Regions from separate parts of the Xanthobacter pollutisoli genome, predicted to be linked through region 2. Evidence: predicted binding sites of a transcription regulator. Region 2 holds the regulator's gene; each other region holds the start of a gene.

Region 1 (6,006 bases), on a different contig from region 2:
TGAAAGAGATAGCCGGCCTTGCGGTTGAGCCCGGAAAGCGGCGCGCCGAAGATGGAGACCGAGCCCGACGCCGGCGTCAGCAGGCCCGCGGTGGCGTTGAGCAAAGTGGACTTGCCGCATCCCGTCGGCCCGACGATGGCGACGAACTCGCCGTCCGCCACATCGAGGTCCACCCCCTGCACCGCCACGAAGGGCCGGTCGGCGCTGCGGGCGCCGGGAAAGGCGATGGTGAGGTCACGCAGGCCCACCGCGCACGTCTGAGCCATGCGGCCTCCCAAGACCACGCTGAAGGGTTGCACCACTGAACGCCTCCCGATCCCGCGTTCTCACGCCCGTCCGGTTGCCCCGGATCGAGCCGACAAGGTAGCCGAGGGCGAGCCGGAGGCAAGGGCGGGCATCGGCGGCACGCCAAGGTACCGCTTGGCGGTGCGCGGCAGGTTCGGCGGTTGCCGGGTCGGACCCCCTCACCCCCACCCTCTCCCCCGGGCAGAGGGAGTCGGGCCGGCGACTAGCGGAGGGAGCGGTTCGCGAGCGGCGAGACGGCGGCATTCGCGCCGCCTCCCCCCAAGCCGCCCTGTCCCCTCTCCCCTTGCGGGAGAGGGCTAGGGTGAGGGGTGACACCGCCGAGGCGGGGAAGCGTCGCGGGCAGGACTGTGGCCGCGCCACCCTCACCCCGGACGCGAGAAGGTGAGGATGTCCCGTTTGCCGGCGTGGTTGGCGGGGCCGACGATGCCTTCGTTCTCCATCCGCTCCATCAGGCTGGCGGCCTTGTTGTAGCCCACCTGCAGGCGGCGCTGGATGTAGGAGGTGGACGCCTTGCGGTCGCGCATGACGATGGCCACCGCCTGCTCGTAGAGGTCGCCGCCGGCATCGGCCATGCCGGAGCGGTCGAACACCGCGTCGTCGTCCTCCTCCATCTCCTCGGCCTCGTCGAGGATGACGGCGTCGAGATAGTCCGGCCCGCCCTGGGCCTTGAGGAAGGCCACCACCTTCTCCACCTCGCCGTCGGAGACGAACGGCCCGTGCACGCGGGTTATGCGCCCGCCGCCGGCCATGAACAGCATGTCGCCCTGCCCCAGCAGCGTCTCCGCGCCCATCTCGCCGAGGATGGTGCGGCTGTCGATCTTGCTCGTCACCTGGAAGGAGATGCGGGTGGGGAAATTGGCCTTGATGGTGCCGGTGATGACATCCACCGACGGGCGCTGCGTCGCCATCACCAGATGGATGCCGGCCGCCCGCGCCATCTGGGCGAGGCGCTGGATGGCGCCCTCGATCTCCTTGCCCGCCACCATCATCAGGTCGGCCATCTCGTCGACGATCACGACGATGAAGGGCAAGGGCGAAAGGTCCATCTCCTGTTCCTCGAACAGGCTTTCCCCCGTCTCCTTGTCGAAGCCCACCTGCACGTTGCGGGTTATGACCTCGCCCTTCGCCGCCGCCTCGCGGACGCGGGCGTTGTAGCCGTCGATGTTCCGCACGGCGAGGCGGCTCATCTTCTTGTAGCGCTCCTCCATCTCCTTCACCGCCCATTTGAGGGCGATGATCGCCTTCTTGGGATCGGTGACGACGGGGGTGAGCAAATGCGGGATGCCCTCGTAGACCGAAAGCTCCAGCATCTTGGGGTCGATCATGATGAGCCGGCAGGCTTCCGGCGTGTGCCGGTAGAGCAGGCTCAGGATCATGGTGTTGATGGCCACCGACTTGCCCGATCCGGTGGTGCCCGCCACCAGAAGATGCGGCATGCGGGCAAGGTCGGCGATCACCGGCACGCCGCCGATGGTCTTGCCGAGGCACAAGCCGAGCTTGGGGTGGGTTTCGGAGAATTCCTGGCTGGCGAGCAGCTCGCGCAGCCACACCGTCTCGCGCCGCCGGTTGGGCAGCTCGATGCCGATGACGTTGCGCCCCTCCACCACCGCCACGCGGGCGGACACCGCGCTCATGGAGCGGGCGATGTCGGCCGACAGGCCGATGACGCGCGAGGACTTCACCCCCGGCGCCGGCTCGAACTCGTAGAGGGTGACGACGGGGCCGGGATTGGCGTCGATCACCTCGCCGCGCACGCCGAAATCGCGCAGCACCTGCTGCAGCATGGCGGAAGACTGGTCGAGGAATTCCTCGGACAGTTCATAGTCCGGCTCCACCAGCGGCGGCTCGCGCAGGAGGTCGAGGGGCGGCAGGCAATAGGGACCGTCGGCCGCGTCCGCCTCGGACCCGACCGGCGCGAGCGCCGGGACGGCCGCCTTGGGCGCAGCGACGGGGGGCGCCGGCGCGCGCGGCGCCGGGACGAGGGCCTGAGCCGCAGGCTGAGCGAGGGCGCCGAGGAAAGGCGTGCCGAGGAACTGGGCGCTGATGCTGTGCTGATAGGGTCGCCACATGGCGGCGAGCGGCTGCTCCGGCTCGAGATCGCCCGCTTCGTCCTCGGTCTCGAGGTCGTCAGTCTCGAGATCTTCGGCCGCATCGTCTTCGATCTCGGCCTCTTCGGCCGCGTCGTCTTCGCCTTCGGCGTCCTCCACCTCTAGCTCGTCGTCTAGGTCTTCCGCCTCCAGCTCCTCCTCCTCGCCTGAGGCTTCCTCTTCCTCATATTCGTATTCGCCGTCTTCCTCGTCCTCCTCCACGCCGTCGTCGTCGGACTCATCGTCTTCCGCTTCGTCCTCGGATGCGTCCGCGCCGTCCTCCACGTCCGCGTCGGCGTCGCTTTCTTCCGCGTCCTCTTGGTCTTCGTCCCAGGACTGGGAGAGCGCGACGGCGTCCTCGCTCGCCTCGTCTTCGTCCGCCTCGTCTTCGTCCTCCAGCAACGCGGCATCGCCGGCCGCGGCCGCGGAACCGGCGGTCTCTTCCCCGGCGGCTTCGTCGGCGTCGGCCTGTGCCGGATCGAGGTCCTGCTCTTCCGCCGGTCCGGGAGGCACGGCTGCGCGGCCCAGCACCACGAGGCGCAGCAGGCTCCACAGATGGGCCGGCACCTCCGCTTCGTCCACTTCGTCCGCTTGGGCGGCGGGCTGGACCTCCGGCAGGTCGGCCAGAGGCGCGGGAAGGTCGGTTGAAAGGGAGATGGGGGTCTCAGGATCGGGTTCGGGCAGGCCATCGGCCGGAGCCTCGTCCGCAAGGGCAGCTTCCGGCGCGGCTGCATCCAGCACCTGCGCCTCGGGGAGGTTCATGGCTGCGCTGGCGTCATGGGCCGGCGAAGCGGCGGCCTGCTCCATCTCCTCCGCCTCCGGCGCGCGGAGGGAGGACGCATGCGGCAGGAGGGCGGCGGACAAGGCCTCGGCCCAGGCGGGCGCGGCGGCAGGCTCCAGCGGAGCGAGCGGCTCCGGCGCCACGGGCGCCGCCAAGTCGTCGGCGGCCTCGAACAGGAAATGCCAGCCGCGGCTCGACACCTCCTGCACCGGCGCGGTGGCGGCCTCGCGCGGCCGCAGGAAATGGTCCGGCGTGCGGGTGAAGCGGGTGTTGGCGTCGAGGGTGAAGGGGCGCAGCCAGCTCGGGATCAGCTCCAGATCGAGCCAGCTGTGGGTCGGTGCCGTCCCCGCCGTCTCGAAGCTGAAGGGCTCCGCGGCGGGGTCATATTCCGGGATGCGCTCGTAGAAGGAGGGCAGGCCCCGGCTCTCGGTGCCGGCGTCCCGGCTGTCGCCGGGCTCCGCCTCGTGGGGAGGAAACGCGAAAGGTTTCGGAGGACGGTTGAAGGAAGGCATGTGATCCGAAATCCGCAGCACCGGCGCCGTTTCGACACATTTAGGCCCGGCCACGTTAAGGGGAGGTTTGCACCCCTTAACGGAGGTTTCTAAATACCTTGCCTGTGAATAACGGGGATGGATCGCCAGTGACCCCGGGCGCGCCGGCACCCTGAGGCCGCTCTCCCTCTCCGCCCCTAGAGGGACGTGTCCCCATCCGCAGGTGCGATTGACTTTTGCCCCTTCCGGAGTCCTTTCTAGAGAGAACAAAATAGGAACATTGACCGTGTCCCCCATGCATGGCCCGCGCGAGGATGTGACGGCGCTGCGGCGGCGCATCGTTGAGATGAAACGGTTTTCCGGCCTTCCGGAGACCGCCGCCCGGCCGCGCCTCCCGCTGGGGGAGCCCCTCGACGGGGCGCTCGGCGGTGGTCTCGCCCGGGGGGCGCTGCACGAGGCCTTCACCGCCGATCCGGGCCAGAGCGGAGCCCTGCTGGGCTTCGCCCTCGCCCTCGCCGCCCTTCCCCGACGCCCGGTGCTGTGGGTGCGGCAGGACATGGCGACGCTGGAGAGCGGCGAGATCCACGGCCCCGGCTGCGCCCAGTTCGGGCTCGATCCCGCCCGCCTCCTCCTTGTGGGGGCCGCCGATGCCACAGATACCCTCGCCGCCGCCGAGGAGGCGCTGGGCCATGCCGGCCTCGGGCTGGTGGTGGCGGAGCCGTGGGGGGAGGCCCGCCTCCTCGACCTCACCGCCACCCGGCGCCTCGCCCTGCGCGCCGAGCGCTCGGGCGTGCCGGTGCTGCTGCTCCGCCCGGCGGCGGACCCTCACCCCTCCGCCGCCACCACCCGCTGGCACGTGGCCGCCGCCCCGTCGCGGCCGGCGCCGGGGATGCCGGCCTTCTGCCTCGGCCCACCCGCCTTCGTGCTCGACCTCGCCCGCAACCGCCTCGGGCCCACCGGCCGCTTCACCGTGGAATGGAATGCCCATGCCCGCAGCTTCTCCCCGGCGCCTCGCCGCCCTCATCTTGCCGCGCCTGCCGACCGACCGGCTGCACCGCAGCTGGCGGGCGGCCCGCCGCGCCCCCTCCCCGGCGGCTGGCGGCACGCCGGCTGAGCCGCCGCTGGCGGTGGTGGAGACTCACGCCAACGCCCGCCGCCTCGCCGCGGTGGACGCGGCGGCGGAGCGCCTCGGCCTCGTCCCCGGCCTCACGTTGGCGGATGCGCAGGCCCGCGTGCCGCAGCTGAAGGCGGAGGCCGCGGACCCGGCGGCGGATGCGGCGCTGCTCGCCGCCGTCGCCTCCTGGTGCGAGCGCTGGACGCCCTTCGTCGGCCTCGCCCCGCCCCATGGCATCGTTCTCGACATCACCGGCTGCGCCCATCTGTTCGAGGGCGAGGCGCCGATGCTGGCGGCCATGGCGGCACGGCTCACCGCCACCGGCCTCGCGGCGCAGGGCGCCGTCGCCGGCACCGCGCGGGCCGCCCTGGCCCTCGCCCGCTGGCGCCCCGGCCTCGTGGTGCCGGCGGGTGGCGAGGCCGCGGCCGTCGCCCCCCTGCCGGTGGAGGCCCTCGGCCTCGACGCGGACACCGGCCGCAGCCTCGCCTATCTCGGCCTCGTGCGCATCGGCGACCTTGCGGACAAGCCGCGGGGCGCGCTCGCCGCCCGCTTCGGCGCCGCCTTGGTGGACCGCCTCGACGAGATCACCGGGGCGGCCTCGGCCCCCATCTCGCCGCTCAACCCCCTGCCCGCCTACGTGGCCGAGCGGCGCTTCGCCGAGCCCATGGGCGAGGAGAAGACCGCCCTCGCCGTGCTGGCCGATCTCGCCCGCGACCTCTCCGGCGTGCTGGAGCGCCATGGCGAGGGTGGGCGGCGCTTCGAGGCCGCCTTCTTCCGCAGCGACGGCGTGGTGCGCCGCATCGCCGCCGGCACCGCCGCGCCGCTGCGCGACGGCGCCCGCCTCGCCGCCTTGTTCCGCGAGCGCCTGTCGGCGCTGGCCGACCCCCTCGACCCCGGCTTCGGCTATGACGTGATCCGCCTCTCGGTGACGGCGGCGGAGCCCCTCGACGCCACCCAGCCCGGCCTCGGCACCGATCCCGCGGCGGCGGGGCTCGACCAGTTGGTGGACATCCTGTCCGCCCGCCTCGGCCCGCGCCGGGTGAGTTGCCTTGCGGCGCAGGACAGCCATCTGCCCGAGCGCGCGGCGCTGCGCCTTCCCGCCCAGAAGGGCTGGCGCGGCAGCCATGCTTTGGCCCTCGATGCCGGCCCGGGCTGGGACGCGCCCGCCCCCGAGGGGGCGCCCCTCGGACGCCCGCTCGCCCTCTTCCCCCGCCCCGAGCCGGTGGA
Region 2 (6,006 bases):
CCACGGTCTTGGCGCGCTCCTTCAGGCCCGGCATGGCGGCGGCGAGCTGGGCGCGGCGTTCCGGCGTCATGCGCGCGAGGCGATGCTCCGCATCCGGCAGGTGCGGCACCAGCGCGTCGATGGCGGCGAGCAGATCGGCGTCGCTGGCCGCGCGCATGTACAGGCCGTTGAGGCTCTCGAGCTTGGCGAAGTCGAAGCGGGCGGCCGAGCGGCCGACCTTGCCGAGATCGAAGAAGTCGACCATCTCCTGCGTCGAGAACACCTCCTGGTCGCCATGGCTCCAGCCGAGGCGGACCAGATAGTTGCGCAGCGCGGCCGGCAGATAACCCATGTCGCGATAGGCATCGACGCCCAGCGCGCCGTGGCGCTTGGAGAGCTTGGCGCCGTCCGGCCCGTGGATGAGCGGGATGTGCGCCATGCGCGGCACCTCCCACCCGAGCGCCCGGTAGATCTGGGTCTGGCGCGCGGCATTGGTGAGGTGGTCGTCGCCGCGGATGATGTGGGTGACGCCCATGTCGTGGTCGTCCACCACCACCGCCAGCATGTAGGTGGGCGTGCCGTCCGAGCGCAGCAGGACGAGGTCGTCGAGATCCTTGTTGGGGAAGGTGACGTTGCCCTGCACCATGTCGTCGATCACCGTCTCGCCCTCCTGCGGGGCGCGCAGGCGGATGACGGGCGCGCGATCGGCCGGCGCCTCGGAGGGGTCGCGGTCGCGCCAGCGGCCGTCATAGCGCGGCGGGCGGCCCTCCTTGCGGGCCAGCTCGCGCATTTCGTCCAGCTCCTGGGGCGTGGCGTAGCAGCGATAGGCATTGCCCTTCGCCAGCATCTCCGCCACCGCGGCCTGATGCCGCTCCGCCCGCGCGAACTGGTAGATGGGATCGCCATCCCAATCGATGCCCAGCCAGGAGAGGCCGTCGAGGATGGCCTCGATCGCCTCCTTGGTGGAGCGCTGGCGGTCGGTGTCCTCGATGCGCAGCAGCATCTTGCCGCCGGTGTGGCGGGCATACAGCCAGTTGAACAGCGCCGTGCGTGCGCCGCCGATGTGCAGGAAGCCGGTGGGGGAGGGGGCGAAGCGGGTGACGATCTGCGACATGAGGAACTCGGCGGGGCGCGGGCAGGCAGGGCCGTGCGGTACGCTCAGGACCACATGGCGCGCGGGAGGCGCCCGTGTAGCATAGGCGCGGGACACAGGGAAACACGGGGGAAGGCCGGCGCCGCGGGCGCCCGGCCGGGGCGGCATGAGCGAAGAGCGGGGCGCGCGAAGCAGGGCGCGGGGCGCGGCGCGGGCCGCTGTCCTCGGCGGGGCACGGGCCGCCGCGCGGCTGCCTGCGCTGCGGGCCGATCAGCTCCTCGACGCCCTCCGGGCGCGGATCGCGCGTGATCTGGCGGCCGAGGCGGCATCGGGGCGGCTCATCCTGTGGCTGCCCGCGGCATTCGCCCTCGGCATCCTGCTCTACTTCGGCGCGGCGCAGGAGCCGTCCCTCACGGCGAGCCTGCTGCTGGCCAGCGCCCTCGGCGCAGGGGCGCTCGCGGCGCGGGCACGGCCGGCGGCGTTCGGCCTGCTGGTGGCGCTGTTCGCCGCAGCTGCGGGATTCGCCGCCGGGGGCGTGCGCACCGCGCTGATTCTGCATCCTGTGGTGATGCCGCCCACCGCGCCCGTGCGGCTCTCCGGCTTCGTGGAGCGGGTGGAGCACCGCACCACCAGCGACCGCATCCTGCTTCGGCTCGACGGCACGCCCGTGCGCGGCTTCGACGATGCGCCGGCTCTCGTGCGCCTGTCGCTGCGCAAGGGCTGGGCGCCGCCGGTCGGCACGCGGGTGACCCAGCTGGCGCAACTGCTGCCGCCCTCGGGGCCGGCCATGCCGGGCGCCCATGACTTCGGCCGCGCGCCGTGGTTCCGCGGCATCGGCGGCATCGGCTATGGCCTCGGGCGGCCGAAGGCGGTGCCGGATTCGGCGTCCCCGCCGGCGTCGGTGCGGCTAGCCATGGCCATCGATGCGGTGCGCGATGCCCTCGCCCGCCGCATCCGGGCATCGCTTTCCGGCGTGCCGGCGGAGATCGCCGTGGCCCTGGTGGCGGGGGATCGGGCGGGCATTCCTCCCGCGGTGGAAGAGAGCATGCGGGTGTCGGGCCTCTCGCACATCCTCTCCATCTCGGGGCTGCACATGGCGCTGGTGGCGGGCACCCTGTTCGCCCTCGCGCGGGCGGCGCTGGCCCTGGTTCCGGGGCTGGCGCTGCGACTGCCCATCAAGTCCATCGCGGCGCTCGTGGCCCTGTCGGGCAGCGCCTTCTATCTGGTGCTCTCGGGCAACGACGTGCCGGCCCAGCGCTCCTTCGTGATGACAGCGCTGGTGCTGGCCGGCGTGCTGGCGGGCCGTCCGGCGCTGTCGCTGCGCTCGGTGGGGGTCGCCGCGGTGGCGGTGCTGGCGCTGACGCCCGAGGCGGTGCTCGACCCCGGCACGCAGATGTCGTTCGCCGCCACCCTCGCGCTGGTGGCCGCCTATGAGCGGCTCCAGCCGCTGCGGGCGCTGCCGCGGCCGGACGGATTCGCCGGCGCGGCGCTGGTGTGGATCGTCGCGCTGGTGGGGGGAACGGCGCTCACCTCGCTGGTGGCGGGGCTTGCGACGGCGCCCTACGGCATCTTCCACTTCCAGCGCGTCGCGCCCTACGGCCTCATCGCCAATCTCGCGGCCATGCCGGCCGTTTCGTTCCTGGTGATGCCGGCCGGGCTCGCCGGCGTGCTGCTCATGCCGTTCGGCTGGGACCATCTGGCCTGGCCGGTGATGGGGCGGGGCATCGAGATCATGGTGGCGGTGTCGGACCATGTCGGGGCGTTGCCGGGAGCCGATACCCGCGCCGCCTTCATCGGCCCGGCGACCCTCGCCTGCCTCAGCCTCGCGCTCCTCGCCGCCTGTCTGCTTCGCGGCGTGCTGACCCTCGCGGCGCTGGCGCCCCTCGCTCTGGGCACCCTGCTGGCGGGTGCGCCGGCCCGGCCGGATCTCCTCATCGCACCCGATGCGCAGACGGTGGCGGTTCGCACCGCGGAGGGCCAGCTATCCGTGCTCGCCGCCTCAAGCCAGCGGCTGGTGGTGGAGCAATGGCTGACGCGGGAGGGCGACCGCCGCGCCGCCGACGCCAAGGATCTCTCCGCCGCCTTCGCCTGCGACCCCTTGGGCTGCGTCGCGCCGCTGCCGGGCGGCGGCACCATCGCCGTCTCGCGCAAGGCGGAGAGCCTGGAGGCGGATTGCCTCAACGCCCGCATCCTGGTCGCCCGCGATGCACCCCCCGCGCGCTGCGAAGCCGAGGTGGTGACGCCGCAGACGCTGGCGCGCACCGGAGCCCTCGCCTTCCAGCTGAGGGACGGCAGGCTGGTGGCCGAACCCACCCGCCGCGCGGAGGTCCAGCGCCCGTGGATGGCTGCCGTTCCGCCGCTTTTGGAGGCGGAAGGCGAGGCCCCCGACCACGAGGCGGATGCCGCCGCGCCCTGATCGGGCAGCGGGATGCACCGCAGGCCGGTCCGACCCGGCCGACGCGGCAGCAGGACAAAAGCGGGCGGGGTGAGGGGCATGGCCCGTTGCGGAGCCGGCGCCCGTTGAGCTGGATGCGCCGCGCCCCTCACCCCGTTTGCGGTCTCCCGGGAGGGAGAGCGAAAGGGAGGGTCAGTAGCGCCGCATCAGGCCGACGAGGCGGCCCTGGATGCGGACCCGGTCGGGGCCGAAGATGCGCGTCTCATAGGCCGGGTTTGCGGCCTCGAGGGCGATGGAGGCGCCCTTCTTGCGCAGACGCTTGAGGGTCGCCTCCTCGTCGTCCACCAGCGCCACGATGATGTCGCCCGTGTCGGCCGTGTCGCACTTGCGGATGAGCACCGTGTCGCCGTCGAGGATGCCGGCCTCGATCATGCTGTCGCCGCGCACTTCCAGGGCGAAGTGCTCGCCGGAGCCGAGCATCTCGGGCGGGATGTTGAGGGTGTGGCTGCGGCTCTGGATGGCCGAGATGGGCGTGCCGGCGGCGATCCGGCCCATGACGGGGACCGCGACCACCGGGGCGGTGTCCTCGTCGTCCGCCATGGGGCGGACCTTGCCGAGGCTGCCCTCGATGACAGAGGGGGAAAATCCGCGCCCCGCCGAGCGGGCGGAGGCGAGACCCGGCGCGACGCTGTCCGGCAGGCGGACCACTTCCAGCGCGCGGGCGCGGTTGGGCAGGCGACGGATGAAGCCGCGCTCTTCCAAGGCGGTGATGAGGCGATGGATGCCGGACTTGGAGCGCAGGTCGAGCGCCTCCTTCATCTCGTCGAAGGAGGGCGGCACCCCGGTTTCCTTGAGCCGCTCGTGGATGAAGCGAAGCAGGTCGTATTGCTTCCGGGTCAGCATCGTCTCGCCCCTGTGCCGGCGCCGCATTCCGCGACGGCCCAGCCCGCGCGGCGCGAAACAAATCATGAACAGTCTTTATCTGTTCCTTTTGTGTTCCGCAAGGGGTGAACAGCGGGTTAAGGGGCTCAATCGTCGAACGGAATGATCTCGCACGGGTCCCCGACGCGGCCCGCGGGGGCATATGGCGGACGCACCAGAAGGCAGTCGGCATCGGCGAGGATGCCCAGCATGGCGCTGTCCTGCGAGGCCGAGGGCGTCACATGCACCGAGCCGTCCGGCCGGCGCTCGATCTTGGCGCGCATGAAGTCGCGGCGCGCGTCGTTGGCGGGCAGTTCGGCCGCCAGACGGGCGGGCGCGGTGAGGGGACCAGGCGCCGCATCACCCTGGAGTGCGCGCAGGAGGGGCGCGAGGAAGATCATCCCGCAGACGTGGGACGACACCGGATTGCCCGGCAGGCCCAGCACCCGCACCGTGCCGCGATGGCCGAACATCAGAGGCTTGCCGGGCCGCAGCGCGATCTTGTGGACGAACAGCTCGACGCCCTCCGCCTTCAGCGCCGGCGCCATCAGATCGTGGTCGCCCACCGAGGCGCCACCGGACGACACCACGATGTCGAACTCGCCCGAGAGGGCGCGCGCGATGGTGGCGCGGATCGTGGCGAGGTCGTCCTTCAGCACGCCGAGGTCGGTGACGTCCGCCCCGGCCCGGCGCGCCAGGGCGGCGAGGCCGAAGGCATTGGAGACGACGATCTCGCTGTCGGCGCCGGTGCCCTGGCCGGGGAGGACCAGCTCGTCGCCGGTCTGCAAGAGCGCCATGCGCGGGCGCCGCGCCACGGGCACCACGGCATGGTCCATGGCGGCCGCCAGCATCATGTCCCGCCCGGTCATCCGGCGCCCGGCTGTGAGGCCCGGCGTGCCGGCGGCGAAGTCGCTGCCCCGCTTGCGCACGTTGCGCAATGCCGCGGTGAGGCTGGTGGTGGTGATGGTGTCGCCGGTGCGGGCGACGTTCTCCTGGATCACCACCGTGTCGGCGCCCTCGGGCACCACCGCGCCGGTGAAGATGCGCACCGCCTGTCCCGGCCCGAGTGCACCGCCGAACGGCCGGCCGGCCGCCGATTCGCCGATGACGGTGAGGGTCGAGGGCGTGGTGGCGATGTCGGCGGACCGCACCGCATAGCCGTCCATGGCCGACATGTCGGCCGGCGGCTGGGTGCGGCGGGCGACGAGGTCCTGCGCCAGCACGCGGCCGGCGGCGGCCGAGACGCTCACCTCCTCGGTGCCCAGCGCGGTGACGCCCTGGGTGATGAGGGCGCTCGCCTCCTCGACGCTCATCAGCGCCATGGCGCTGCTCCCGAAACGCGCGCAGTCACAGTGGCAGGTCCTTCCATGGCGCGGGCGCGATCACTCGGCCCGGAACAGGCCGCTCCGGCCGCCGGATTTCTCCAGCAGGCGGATGCCCTCGATTCGCATGCCACGGTCTGCGGCCTTGGCCATGTCGTAGATGGTGAGGCAGGCGACGGAGACGGCAGTGAGCGCCTCCATCTCCACGCCGGTCTGCCCGGTGACCTTCACGCGGGCGGTCACATGAAGCCCCGGCAGGGCCGGGTCGGGTGCCACCTCCACCTCCACCTTGGTGA
Region 3 (6,006 bases), on a different contig from region 2:
GTCGAGGGCGCGGCGCATGCAGGAGAGCATCCCCAGGGCCAGGACATCCACCTTCATGAATTTCAGGATGTCGATGTCGTCCTTGTCCCATTCGATGACCTGGCGGTCGGCCATGGCGGCGGGCTCGATCGGCACGAGCTCGTCGAGGCGATCGCGGGTAAGCACGAAGCCGCCGGGATGCTGGGACAGATGCCGCGGGGTGCCGACCAGCTGATAGGCGAGCTCCAGCGCCAGCCGCAGGCGTCGGTCGCCCATATTGAGGTTCAGCCCCTCGGCGTGCTTCTGCTCGACCGCTTCGGACCAGCCCCAGACCTGCGAAGAGAGGGTCTTGGTCAGGTCCTCAGGTAGGCCGAGGGCCTTGCCCACGTCGCGGATGGCGCCCTTCGCCCTGTACCGGATGACGGTGGAGCACAAAGCGGCCCGGTCGCGGCCATAGGTTTCGTAGACCCACTGGATGACCTCCTCGCGCCGCTCATGCTCGAAATCGACATCGATGTCCGGCGGCTCGGCGCGTTCCTCGGAGACGAAGCGCTCGAACAGGAGGTCGTTGCGGTCGGGATCGATGGCCGTGATGCCGAGCACGTAGCAGACGGCGGAATTGGCGGCTGATCCCCGGCCCTGGCACAGGATGCCCTTCGCGCGCGCGAAGCGGACGATGGCGTTCACGGTGAGGAAATAGGGCGCATACTGCAATTTCTCGATCAGGCGCAGCTCGTGGGTGACGGTGCGCCGGACCTTGTCGGGCAGGCCCTCGGGATACCGCTCGGCGACGCCCTCCCAGGTCAGCTTCTCCAGCGCCTGCTGCGGCGACAGGTTGGGAAAGAGCCTTTCCTCAGGATATTGATAGGCGAGCTCGTCGAGCGAGAAGCGGCAGCGTTCCGTGATCTCGAGCGTTCGGGCGAGCGCCTCTGGATAGCGGTCGAACAAGCGGGCCATTTCCGCCGGCGGCTTCAGGTAGCGGTCCGCATGGCGTTCCCGCCGCGCGCCGAGGTCGTCGATGGTGACGTTGTGGCGGATCGCGGTGACCACGTCCTGCAGGATGCGCCGGCGTGGCTCGTGGAAGAGCACGTCGTTGGTGACGACGGTGGGCACCCGCACCGCGGCCGCGAGGCGGACGAGTTCCCACAGGCGCAGCTGATCGTTCGGCCGCCGGCGCAGCGTCAGCGCCAGATAGGCGCGGTCGCCGAAGGCCTCGCGCAGCCGGCGCAGGCCGAGCGCGCAGGCCGCGTCCGCCATATCGGGCACCAGCACGGCGATCAGGCCTTCGCCAAAGGCGACAAGGTCGGCCCATTCGAGATTGCATTTCGCCTTGCCGCCACGCCGCTTGCCGAGCGAGAGCAGCCGGCACAAGTTGGCATACGCCTGCCGGTCGGTCGGATAGACGAGGACCGGCAGGGCGTCGGCGAGATCGAGCCGGCAGCCGACCACCAGCCGCAGGCCCGTGTCCCGCGCGGCCTGGTGCGCGCGCACGATGCCCGCGAGGCTGTTGCGGTCGACCACGCCGAGGGCCTCGATGCCGAGCGCCTTCGCCTGCTCGAACAGCTCCTCGCAGCTGCTCGCCCCGCGCAGGAAGGAAAAATGCGAGGTGACCTGGAGCTCGGCATAACGGGGTCCGGTCATGCGAAGATCCCGTGCAGGAACCAGCGGTGGGAGCCGGTCTGGGGATCCTCTCCATCCCCGGCGCGGAAGATCCAGTAGCGCTCGCCGGCATCGTCCTCGACCCGGAAATAGTCCCGGACCGCGATCAGCTCGGCGTCGCGCCGCCACCATTCGCCGAACACGCGCTCGGGACCATCGGCCCGGCGCACGCGCCGGCGGACCCCCCGCCAGGAAAACCAGACCGGCGGATGGTCGGGCAAGAGCGCCAGGGTTTCGATGGGCTCGGGATGCGGCAACAGCCGCGGCGGGCGCGGCCAGTCCCCCTCCCAGGTGGCGCCGTCCTCCGGCGCGAGGGGCGCGATCCGGGCAACCGAGCGCTCGGGAACATCACTGGCGACGACGGAGAAACGGTAGAGCCCGCGCTCGCCCACCCGGTTCGCCAGCACGTCGATGAGATCGGAGACGTCGGGCTCTTCTGCCTCGACGAGGGAGGAGACCGTCTGGCGTGCGTCGAGCGGCTCGGCGCGCGTCGCGGCCAGGGCCATCATCTCGATGCCGAAGCCGGGATCGACGGTTTCGATCTGGTCATGGAGAAGACGCGTCAGCCGCTTGACGTCGCGCACCGGCCGGGCGGTGCCGACGCGGATCGCCTGCCGCGCATTATCGACGCGGTGGACCAGGAGATCGAGCCGGCGCGCGCCAAGGCCTTTCGCCTCCAGCTCCGCGCACAGGGCGACGACGAGCTGGCCCAGATACCGAGCGATGGTTTCCGCGGCGGCGATGGGCTCACCGAACATGCGGCGCACCTCCACGAGATCGGGCGGCCGTACCGGATCGATCGGTTCGGCGACGGCGCCTGTCGCCTGGTCGAGCCGGCGGCCGATCTCGGGACCGAACCGGAGCACGAGCGGCCCGCGCGGCTGGTCGAGAAGATCGCCGATGCGGGCGAAGCCGAGGGCGTGGAGCCCTTCGACGATCCTGCGATCGAGACGCAGCGCGGCGATCGACAGGGGAGAGAGGAAACGCACGCCGTCGCCGGGCGGAACAACGGTGATCTGCCGGCCGGCGAAGCGGGCGCAGGCATGGGCCGCGCCCCAAGGTGTCGGCGATGGCCCCGCGCGCCTCGACGCCCGATGCCGTAAGGCGCTCGACGAGCGCGGCCAGCATGGCGGCCTCGCCGCCATGGAGATGGTCCGCGCCGGTGGTGTCCATGACGAGGCCATCGGGGGGATGGGCCGCGACGATGGGCGAGATGCGTTGCAGGGCCCAGAGCGCCAGCCGTTCGAGGCCTTCGGCATCTGCCTTCGGATCGGCCTCGCGCACCACGAGCCCGGGAACGAGCGCCTGCGCCTTCGTCACCGCCATGCCGACGGCGAGGCCGGCGCGCGCGGCGGCAAGATCGGCCGCCAGCATCACCCGGCGCCGGCCATCCCGGCCGATGAGAACGAGCGGGGTCTCAGGCGGAGGCGCGGCCTCCGCGGATGTCCGCCTGAGGCGGTCCGTGGGCCACCTTGGCAGGAAGAGCGATACGACCCTTGGCATCGCAGGCCTCCACCTCGAAATCGGCGCTCTCGCCGGCCCGGCACCGGATCAGCTCGAGCAGCCAGCGGGCGCGGCCGACGCCCGGCACCGGCAGCGGCACGGACGGGAGTACTGAGACGCGCCAGCGGCTGACGCTCGCCGTCGGCTGGCCGAAATCCGCCGCCTCGGCCTGGCGGCGCCAGCGCCGGACCGCGATGCCCATGGTTCCCGAGCCCTCGGCGGCGAGCTGGAGGCGGCGCGAGGCGGTCATGGAGAGGCGGGAGACCTCCCCGATGACGGCGCCGAGCCCGCCGTGGCGGAGCCCCTCCTCCATGCAGGCGAGCAGCGCCTTGTCCTCGCCCGCCTCGACGAAGATCACCCGGCGGGCCGCAAGTCCGGCTTGGGCGAGCGCCGGCGCGAACAGGTCCTGTCGGGTGACGCACCACAGCACCTTTCCGGCGAGGCGCGCGGCAATCCCCGCGGCGAACAGCGCCGCGGCCGCGCCATCGACTGCTCCGTTGGCGCCGCCCGCCACCTCATGCAGGCACACCAACGCCAGCCCACCTCCCGGAAGCCGCCTGTCGATGTCCGGCACGCCGAAAGGCAGGACCCGCCGCGCGCGGCCCCCGGCGCCTTCGAGACGCTGGATGCGCTCCCGCAGCTCGGCGATGACGGGACTGACGACACGATCCGGCATGGGGTGTGCGATACCTTTCCAAGGCTAGGCAATGGCCTTCTCCGCTGCTACGTTCTTTTTTTGTTCTTAACTGCGTCGCGAGTCAATCGGACTCCCGTGGAGCCTTCGGATGGTGGCTCGATCGCGCGGACCGGAGGCTTCGACGCACGATGGTAACGGTGGGGCCAAGTCCGGGCGGGGGCGATGAGCGCGGCATATCTGGACAAGTTGAACGAGCGGCAGCGGGCCGCGGTCGAGCATGGCGTCGGCCTTGCTGACGGCAGAGCGGGCGGGCCGCTCCTGATCATCGCCGGTGCCGGCTCGGGCAAGACCAATACGCTGGCACACCGGGTTGGGCATCTGATCGTCAAGGGCGCCGATCCGCGGCGGATCCTGCTGATGACCTTCTCCCGGCGCGCGGCCTCGGAGATGGGCCGACGGGTCGAGCGCATCTGCGCCAGGGTGCTGGGTGATAAATCCGGCGTCCTGACCGAGGCCCTCGCCTGGGCCGGCACCTTCCATGCCATCGGGGCGCGCCTGCTGCGCGAATATGCCAATGAGATCGGCCTCGACCCGCAGTTCACGATCCATGACCGGGAAGACAGCGCCGACCTCATGAACCTGGTCCGCCACCAGCTCGGCTTCTCGAAGACAGAAAGTCGCTTTCCGACCAAGGGCACGTGCCTTTCGATCTATTCGCGAGTGGTGAATTCGGAGGCGCCGCTGCAGGAGATCCTGCGCGCCCATTTTCCCTGGTGCGCCGCCTGGGAGGGGCAGCTACGCGAGCTGTTCGCCGGCTATGTCGAGGCCAAGCAGGCCCAGAACGTGCTCGACTACGATGACCTTCTGCTCTACTGGGCGCAGACGGTGGGCGATCCGGTCCTCGCCGACGACATCGGCGGGCGCTGGGACCACGTCCTGGTCGATGAATATCAGGACACCAACCGCCTCCAGGCCTCGATCCTGACGGCGCTCAAGCCCGGCGGCCGCGGCCTGACGGTGGTCGGCGACGACGCCCAGTCGATCTATTCCTTTCGGGCCGCGACCGTCCGGAACATCCTCGATTTCCCGGCGGAGTTCGCGCCGGCCGCCGACGTCATCACGCTCGACCGCAACTATCGCTCGACCCAGCCGATCCTGGCGGCGGCGAACGGCGTCATCGGCCTCGCCAAGGAGCGCTACACCAAGGACCTCTGGACCGACCGGGCGTCCGCCGAGCGGCCGGGCCTCGTCACGGTGCGCGACGAAGCCGACCAGGCGCGCTTCGTGGCCGAGACCGTGCTGGAGAACCGGGAGACCGGAATGCGCCTGAAGGAGCAGGCGGTGCTGTTTCGCGCCAGCCACCACAGCGGCCCGCTGGAGGTCGAGCTGACCCGCAGAAACATTCCGTTCGTGAAGTTCGGGGATTGAAATTCCTCGACAGCGCGCACGTGAAGGACATGCTCGCGGCCTTGCGGTTCGCTCAGAACCCGCGCGACCGGGTGGCCGGCTTCCGGCTGATGCAGCTCCTGCCCGGTGTCGGCCCCTCGACGGCGCAGACCGCGCTCGATGCCATGGCCGATCGGAGCGACCCCATCCGCGCGCTCGCCGATCATCCCACGCCGCCGCGCGCGGCGGCCGACCGGCCGTCCTTCGTATCCCTGATGGCGGATCTGCGGGAGGGCGTGGCGGGATGGCCGGCGGAGATCGGACGGGTGCGCGCCTGGTACGAGCCCCACCTCGAGCGCATCCATGAGGACGCCGAGATGCGGCGTGCCGACCTCCTTCAGCTCGAGGACATCGCCGCGGGTTATCCTTCCCGCGAGCGCTTCCTGACCGAGCTCACTCTTGACCCGCCGGATGCCACCTCGGGCGAGGCCGGCGTGCCGATGCTGGACGAGGACTATCTGATCTTGTCGACCATCCATTCCGCGAAGGGTCAGGAATGGAAGTCGGTGGTCGTGCTCAACACCGTGGATGGCTGCATTCCCTCCGACCTCGGCGCGGGCACCTCGGCCGAGATCGAGGAGGAGCGCCGGCTGCTCTATGTCGCGATGACGCGAGCGAAGGACAGCCCGTCGCTCATCGTGCCGCAGCGCTTCTTCACCCATGGTCAGCCCGCCACCGGCGACCGTCACGTCTACGCCTCGCGGACCCGGTTCATTCCTGCGATGCTGCTGCAATTCTTCGAGTGCCGGGCGTGGCCTATGGCGGCTGGTGGCGCGGCATCT
Region 4 (6,006 bases), on a different contig from region 2:
GCGGCTCGGCGCGCACGATCTCAGGATAGGCGCGGCCCATTTCGCGCACCAGCAGCGGCACCAGCCGATGCATGAGCGGGTCGCGTGCGCCCAGCAGCTGGGCGTGACGCATGGCGCGGCGCATGATGCGGCGCAGGACGTAGCCCCGTCCCTCGTTGGAGGGCAGGACGCCGTCGGCGGTGAGGAAGACCGAGGCGCGCAGGTGGTCGGCGATGACCCGGTGGCTCGCCTTCTGCGGCCCCTCGGGATCGACGCCCGTGAGATCCGCGACCTCCGCGATGATCGCGCGCATGAGGTCGGTCTCGTAATTGTCATGGGTGCCCTGCAGCACCGCCGAAATGCGCTCGAGGCCCATGCCCGTGTCGATGGACGGCCGCGGCAGCGCCATTCGCTCGCCGCCGGGCAGCTGCTCGAACTGCATGAAGACCAGGTTCCAGATCTCGATGAAGCGGTCGCCGTCCTGGTCGGGCGAGCCGGGCGGGCCGCCGGCCACGTGCGGACCATGGTCGAAGAAGATCTCCGAGCACGGGCCGCAGGGTCCGGTGTCGCCCATGGACCAGAAATTGTCCGAGGTGGGGATGCGGATGATCTTGTCGTCGGAGAGCCCGGCGATCTTCTTCCACAGGCCGAAGGCTTCCTCGTCCTCGCTGTAGACGGTGACCAGCAGGCGCTCGGCCGGCAGGTCGAAGGTACGGGTGACGAGGTTCCACGCGAGCTCGATGGCCCGGTCCTTGAAATAGTCGCCGAACGAGAAATTGCCCAGCATCTCGAAGAAGGTGTGGTGCCGCGCGGTGTAGCCCACATTGTCGAGATCGTTGTGCTTGCCGCCGGCGCGCACGCATTTCTGCGAGGTCACTGCCCGCGAATAGGGCCGCTTCTCGACGCCGGTGAAGACGTTCTTGAACTGCACCATGCCCGCGTTGGTGAACATGAGCGTCGGGTCGTTGTGCGGCACGAGGGGCGAAGAGGCGACGGCCTCGTGGCCCTCCTTGACGAAGTAGTCGATGAAGCTCGACCGGATCTCGTTGACGCCGCTCATGGTACCGGCACTGTCCCTCGGTGCCGGGCCCCGAAGATGCGGGGAGCCGGCTGTGGTGATCGCTCCACGCCAGCGCCCCATCGGAGCACCGCGCGGTTCCAGACGCCGCATCGGCGACCGGAACCGGGTTCGTTTAACGGTGGGTCCGCCGCTTGTCCAGAAATGCGGCTCCGGCGCCGCCCGCGGACGGGTGCGAAGGCGCTCCTCAGGCGTCGACCGCCTCGCCCTCGGCATCGTCCTCAGGCGAGCCGGCGAGGATCTTCTCGGCAATCAGCCCGGCATTCTGCCGGATCGCCGCCTCGATGCGCCCCGCCACTTCCCCATTCTGCCGCAGGAAGGTCTTGGCGTTCTCGCGCCCCTGGCCGAGGCGCTGGCTGTCGAACGAGAACCACGCGCCCGACTTCTCCACCACGCCGGCCTTGACGCCGAGATCGAGCAGTTCGCCCATCTTGGAGACGCCCTCGCCATACATGATGTCGAACTCGACCTGCTTGAACGGCGGGGCAAGCTTGTTCTTCACCACCTTCACGCGGGTCTGGTTGCCCACCACCTCGTCGCGCTCCTTGATCATGCCGATGCGGCGGATGTCGAGGCGGATGGAGGCGTAGAACTTCAGGGCGTTGCCGCCGGTCGTGGTCTCCGGCGAGCCGTACATGACGCCGATCTTCATCCGGATCTGGTTGATGAAGATGACCATGGTGTTGGACTTGGAGATGGAGGCGGTGAGCTTGCGCAGCGCCTGGCTCATGAGGCGCGCCTGCATGCCGGGCTGGTTGTCACCCATCTCGCCGTCGAGCTCGGCCCGCGGGGTCAGCGCCGCGACCGAATCGACCACCAGCACGTCCACCGCGCCGGAGCGCACCAGCGTGTCGGCGATCTCCAGCGCCTGCTCGCCCGCGTCAGGCTGGGAGATGAGCAGCTCGTCCAGATTAACACCCAGCTTGCGCGCATAGATCGGGTCGAGCGCATGTTCCGCGTCGATGAATGCGCAAGTTCCGCCGCGCTTCTGGGATTCGGCCACCGTGTGCAAAGCCAGCGTGGTCTTGCCCGACGATTCCGGGCCGAAGATCTCGACCACCCGCCCCTTGGGCAGGCCGCCGATGCCGAGCGCGATGTCGAGACCCAGCGAACCAGTGGGAATGCTCTCGATCTCCAAGGCCTTGCCGCCCTTGCCGAGCCGCATGATCGAGCCCTTGCCGAAATGCCGCTCGATCTGCGAGAGCGCGGCGTCCAGCGCCTTGGTTTTATCCATGGAAGAACCTTCGACGAGTCTGAGTGTCGACTGAGTCATCGCCGCGCTCCGGTGCTGGCGCAAGAGGAAATGAGAACGGGGCAGTTGTACATGCTTTGTTCTACGTTCGCAATATGTTCTCATCGTGCATGAGAAATGAAATCCTACCGTCCGCCCCCGCGCACTCTCGCCCCGGCGCCATCACCTTCACGTCACAAGTTGCTCGTCCGGTATCTTACAACCAGAGCCCAACTTGCGTAACGGCAGGTGCGTGTCAAAAGATCGGCCCAGGCTGTCATCTGGTCCGGGAGAGCCTCATGTGGGGTCCACCTTCATTTCCGGAATTGTGGTTCTACTCCAAGATCAGCGAGCTACCTTATCCCAAGACCTATGTCGGGAAGCTGCTGGCCATATGTTTTGTGGGCACGCACATCCCGCTGATCGCCTTCGTGGGGTTCACGGCAGCGGAACTCGACTGGAACGACGCCATCGTACGCGCGTCCATTCTGGTGGTTCTGGTTGCCACGGTATTCGGGACCGTCACCGCCCTGTTCGCGATCCATGCGATGATTGCGCCCCTGAACGTCGCTCGCGTCGCCTTGTACAATTACAACCACCATGGCCGCCTGCCGTTTCTCCCGCTGGACTACAACGATGCAGCCGGAGTGCTGATGCGGGAGGTGAACACCACCATATCGCGCCTCGATTCCGCGCTGGCCGAGCTTGCCCTTGAAGCCCGCACGGATCCCCTGACCGGCATCGGCAACCGACGTTCGCTCATGGAGGACGGCGCCGGCGCCATTATCGCGTCGGGGCTGAGCGGCGAGCCTCTGGTGCTGGCGCTCATCGACCTCGACGATTTCAAGGGGATCAACGATCGTTTCGGCCACGCCACCGGCGACAAGCTGCTGCTTCACGTGGCGAACGCGCTGCGCGAGATCGCCGGGCCGCCCCATATTGTCGGCCGGCTTGGCGGCGACGAATTCTGCGTCCTGCTCAAGGGCAGGTCGCTCTCCGAGGCGTTTGTCACTCTGGACACATTGCGGCAACGCATCGCCGAGACTGAAGGCGACCTTGACGCCCTGGTCGGGAAGGTGTCGGTGAGCATCGGCGCGGCGGCGCTCAAACTGCCGGGCGGCGAGAGCCTGACGCAGCTCATGTCGCGCGCCGACCTCGAGCTCTACCGCGCAAAGGAGCGCGGCCGAAACTGCATCTGCTCTGAATCGCGGGATTGAACCCTGCTGCCGGTGCTGCGCGGCCACGGATTGCCCCTGGCAGCACCGGCGTGATTTCCTCGCAAAGAAACGACGAGCCGCGAGAAATCACGGCCCCTGATTGCCTAATCATTTATTATTATTTTCGCTGATTTTCCTGGTGCCATAGGCTCGGTCCGCTCCAAGGCTTCTGTTCATCGACGAAGGTGATGAAGCCCGGACCCAAAGCAAAAGCCACCGGAAAACGCTCATGTCTGAGGCTCTATCGCAGCCTGTTCGCCCGTCGGCCACCTCAGATCTGAGGGACTGGCTCAACGTTCTCGCGGCCCGCGGCGATCTTGCGGTGGCCCATGAGAACATGTCGCTCATCGACGAGATCGCGGCGGTCGCGAAGCGGACAGAACGTGAAAAGGCGGTCCTCTTCCCGCGTCCCGGTGGCCATCCCATCCCCGTGGTCGCGAATCTCTTCACTCAGCGTGAATGGGTCGCTGACGCTCTGGGCGTCGCCGAGACCCACCTGCTCAGCCATGTGCTTTCCGCGGCAACCAATCCAGTTCCAAGTACCGAGGTTGCCTCGGGCCCTTGCCAGGACATCGTCCACATGGACGTGGACCTTCTGAAGCAGCTCCCCATTCCCAAACACAACGAGCTGGATAGCGGGCCCTATATCACCGCGGGGCTGCTCATCTCGCGAAACCCCTCGACGGGCGTGCAGAATGTCGCCATCCATCGCTGCCAGGTGAGTGGACCGAACCGGATCGGGGTGCTGCTTCTGCCGCGTCACACGCTGGCCTTTTTCCGGATGGCGGAGCAGGCAGGGCACGCGTTGGAGATCGCGATCGCCATTGGCGTGCACCCCGCCTTGCTCCTGGCGTCCCAAGCCATTGCGCCTCTCGATTTCGACGAGATGCATATCGCCGGCGCCCTGCTCGGTCGCTCCATTGATGTGGTGAAGTGTAAGACGAACGCGGTGCGGGTTCCTGCACAGGCCGAGATCGTGATCGAAGGACGCATCCTGCCCCAGGTGCGCGAGCCGGAAGGGCCGTTCGGAGAGTTTCCCCAATATTACGGTCCGCGCGGTGCGCGCGAAGTGATCGAGGTCGACGCGATCACCCACCGAAAGCATCCGATCTTCCACACGATCGTCGGCGGCTCGTTCGAGCATCTTGTCATGGGCGGCGTCCCGCGGGAGGCCACGCTTCTTCAGCATTTGAAGCGCTCGTTCCCGAGCGTCCTCGACGTGCGCCTGACGCGCGGCGGGACGTGCCGTTACCATCTGGTGGTGAAGATCGACAAGGCCAACGAAGGCGAGCCGAAGAACATCATCATGGGCGCCTTTTCCGGTCATTACGACATCAAGCAGGTCGTTGTCGTTGATAAGGATGTCGACATCTCGAGCTCCGAAGAAATTGAATGGGCCGTTGCGACCCGCTTCCAGGCGGACCGCGATCTGGTGCTCGTGACCGGCGCCCAGGGCTCCAAACTTGACCCATCTTCTCGGGACGGCATCAGCGCCAAGCTCGGCTTCGATGCCACTGCGCCGATCACCACTGATCCCCTCGCCTTCCGCCGTATTCAAGCGAAGGGCGCGGACGACGTGGTTCTGGCCAACGTGCTGGAGCAGAGCCCAGGCGCCGCCTTTGGCCGCATCATGGCGGCGCTGTCGTGAAAGGGCGCGGTTTGCGCCGATCGCAAGGCGGCGAAACACCGGTCCCTCATGGCACTGCGTGGCGTGATGGCCGGGAGCGGCCACGGAACCGAGGCCCAGAACATCGCGCGTAGCGCGCCTACGCGGATGGTGGGCGGTAGGATCGCGCCCCTTATTCCCAACGATTTGAAGGCGGGCGTGGAGCACCCCAAGACACGCGAACGCTCCTTCCTCATCGGCAGCTGAGCAGACTCGGACCAAGCGATGAACTCGATCTCCTCCCTTTCGGTTCGCAACCATGTCGACGGCGTTTGGCAAGACGCCGTCGATGGGAGAACGGCTCCGAGCATCAACCCGGCGACGGGCGCCATCGTCGGACACTTGCCGGCAAGCGCAGCCGTTGACGCCGAGGCTGCAATCGCTGCCGCTCGTCGCGCCTTCGAGCGTCCCGACTGGTCACACAATCCCCGCCTGCGGCAACTCGTGATGCTCCGCTGGGCGGATGCCATGGAACGGCGCGCGGAGGCGCTCGCACATCTCCTCACCGCCGAGAATGGAAAGCCGCTGGCCCAGTCACGCGGCGAGATCGCAGGGGCGGTCTCCGAAATCCGCTACTATGCAGGCCTTACCCGATATATTCCGGGCCACGTGTTCGAAGTGGAACCTGGCGCCTATTCGACGTTGCTCAAGGAGCCGGCGGGGGTCGCCGGGTTGATCATTCCGTGGAACGCGCCGGCAGTTCTTCTGGTGCGTGCGCTGACGCCGGCCCTTGCAGCCGGATGCACCGCGGTAATCAAGCCGGCGCACCAGACCGCCATCGTGACGGCGGAAATCCTGCGCACCCTTGTGGAGGCCGACGGCCTTCCAAGGGGCG

Evidence for each region. Region 2 encodes LexA, which represses DNA repair genes until DNA is damaged. Its sites were predicted from a motif close to TGTTCNNNNTGTGTTCNG; they were not measured.
Region 1: a site for LexA is predicted at 3,928-3,945, ahead of ABLE93_RS01250 (ImuA family protein). Genes of this name have one in related genera too.
Region 3: a site for LexA is predicted at 3,868-3,885, ahead of ABLE93_RS22810 (ImuA family protein). Genes of this name have one in related genera too.
Region 4: a site for LexA is predicted at 2,395-2,412, ahead of recA (recombinase RecA). Genes of this name have one in related genera too.

The regions. Positions count from the first base shown of each region.
Region 1 is NZ_JBDZDP010000001.1:255,530-261,535, forward strand. Features, by position in the region: gene ABLE93_RS01240 (ABC transporter ATP-binding protein) at 1-266, opposite strand, end outside; gene ABLE93_RS01245 (DNA translocase FtsK) at 669-3,686, opposite strand; gene ABLE93_RS01250 (ImuA family protein) at 3,952-4,779, shown strand; gene ABLE93_RS01255 (DNA polymerase Y family protein) at 4,832-6,006, shown strand, end outside.
Region 2 is NZ_JBDZDP010000002.1:454,079-460,084, reverse strand. Features, by position in the region: gene gltX (glutamate--tRNA ligase) at 1-1,093, opposite strand, end outside; gene ABLE93_RS07505 (ComEC/Rec2 family competence protein) at 1,239-3,488, shown strand; gene lexA (transcriptional repressor LexA) at 3,660-4,370, opposite strand; gene ABLE93_RS07495 (molybdopterin molybdotransferase MoeA) at 4,496-5,710, opposite strand; gene moaC (cyclic pyranopterin monophosphate synthase MoaC) at 5,771-6,006, opposite strand, start outside.
Region 3 is NZ_JBDZDP010000020.1:41,924-47,929, forward strand. Features, by position in the region: gene ABLE93_RS22800 (error-prone DNA polymerase) at 1-1,620, opposite strand, end outside; partial or broken gene ABLE93_RS22805 (Y-family DNA polymerase) at 1,617-3,141, opposite strand; gene ABLE93_RS22810 (ImuA family protein) at 3,056-3,817, opposite strand; partial or broken gene ABLE93_RS22815 (ATP-dependent helicase) at 4,001-6,006, shown strand, end outside.
Region 4 is NZ_JBDZDP010000013.1:18,092-24,097, reverse strand. Features, by position in the region: gene alaS (alanine--tRNA ligase) at 1-1,039, opposite strand, end outside; gene recA (recombinase RecA) at 1,245-2,330, opposite strand; gene ABLE93_RS19915 (GGDEF domain-containing protein) at 2,588-3,505, shown strand; gene ABLE93_RS19910 (UbiD family decarboxylase) at 3,735-5,153, shown strand; gene ABLE93_RS19905 (aldehyde dehydrogenase family protein) at 5,397-6,006, shown strand, end outside.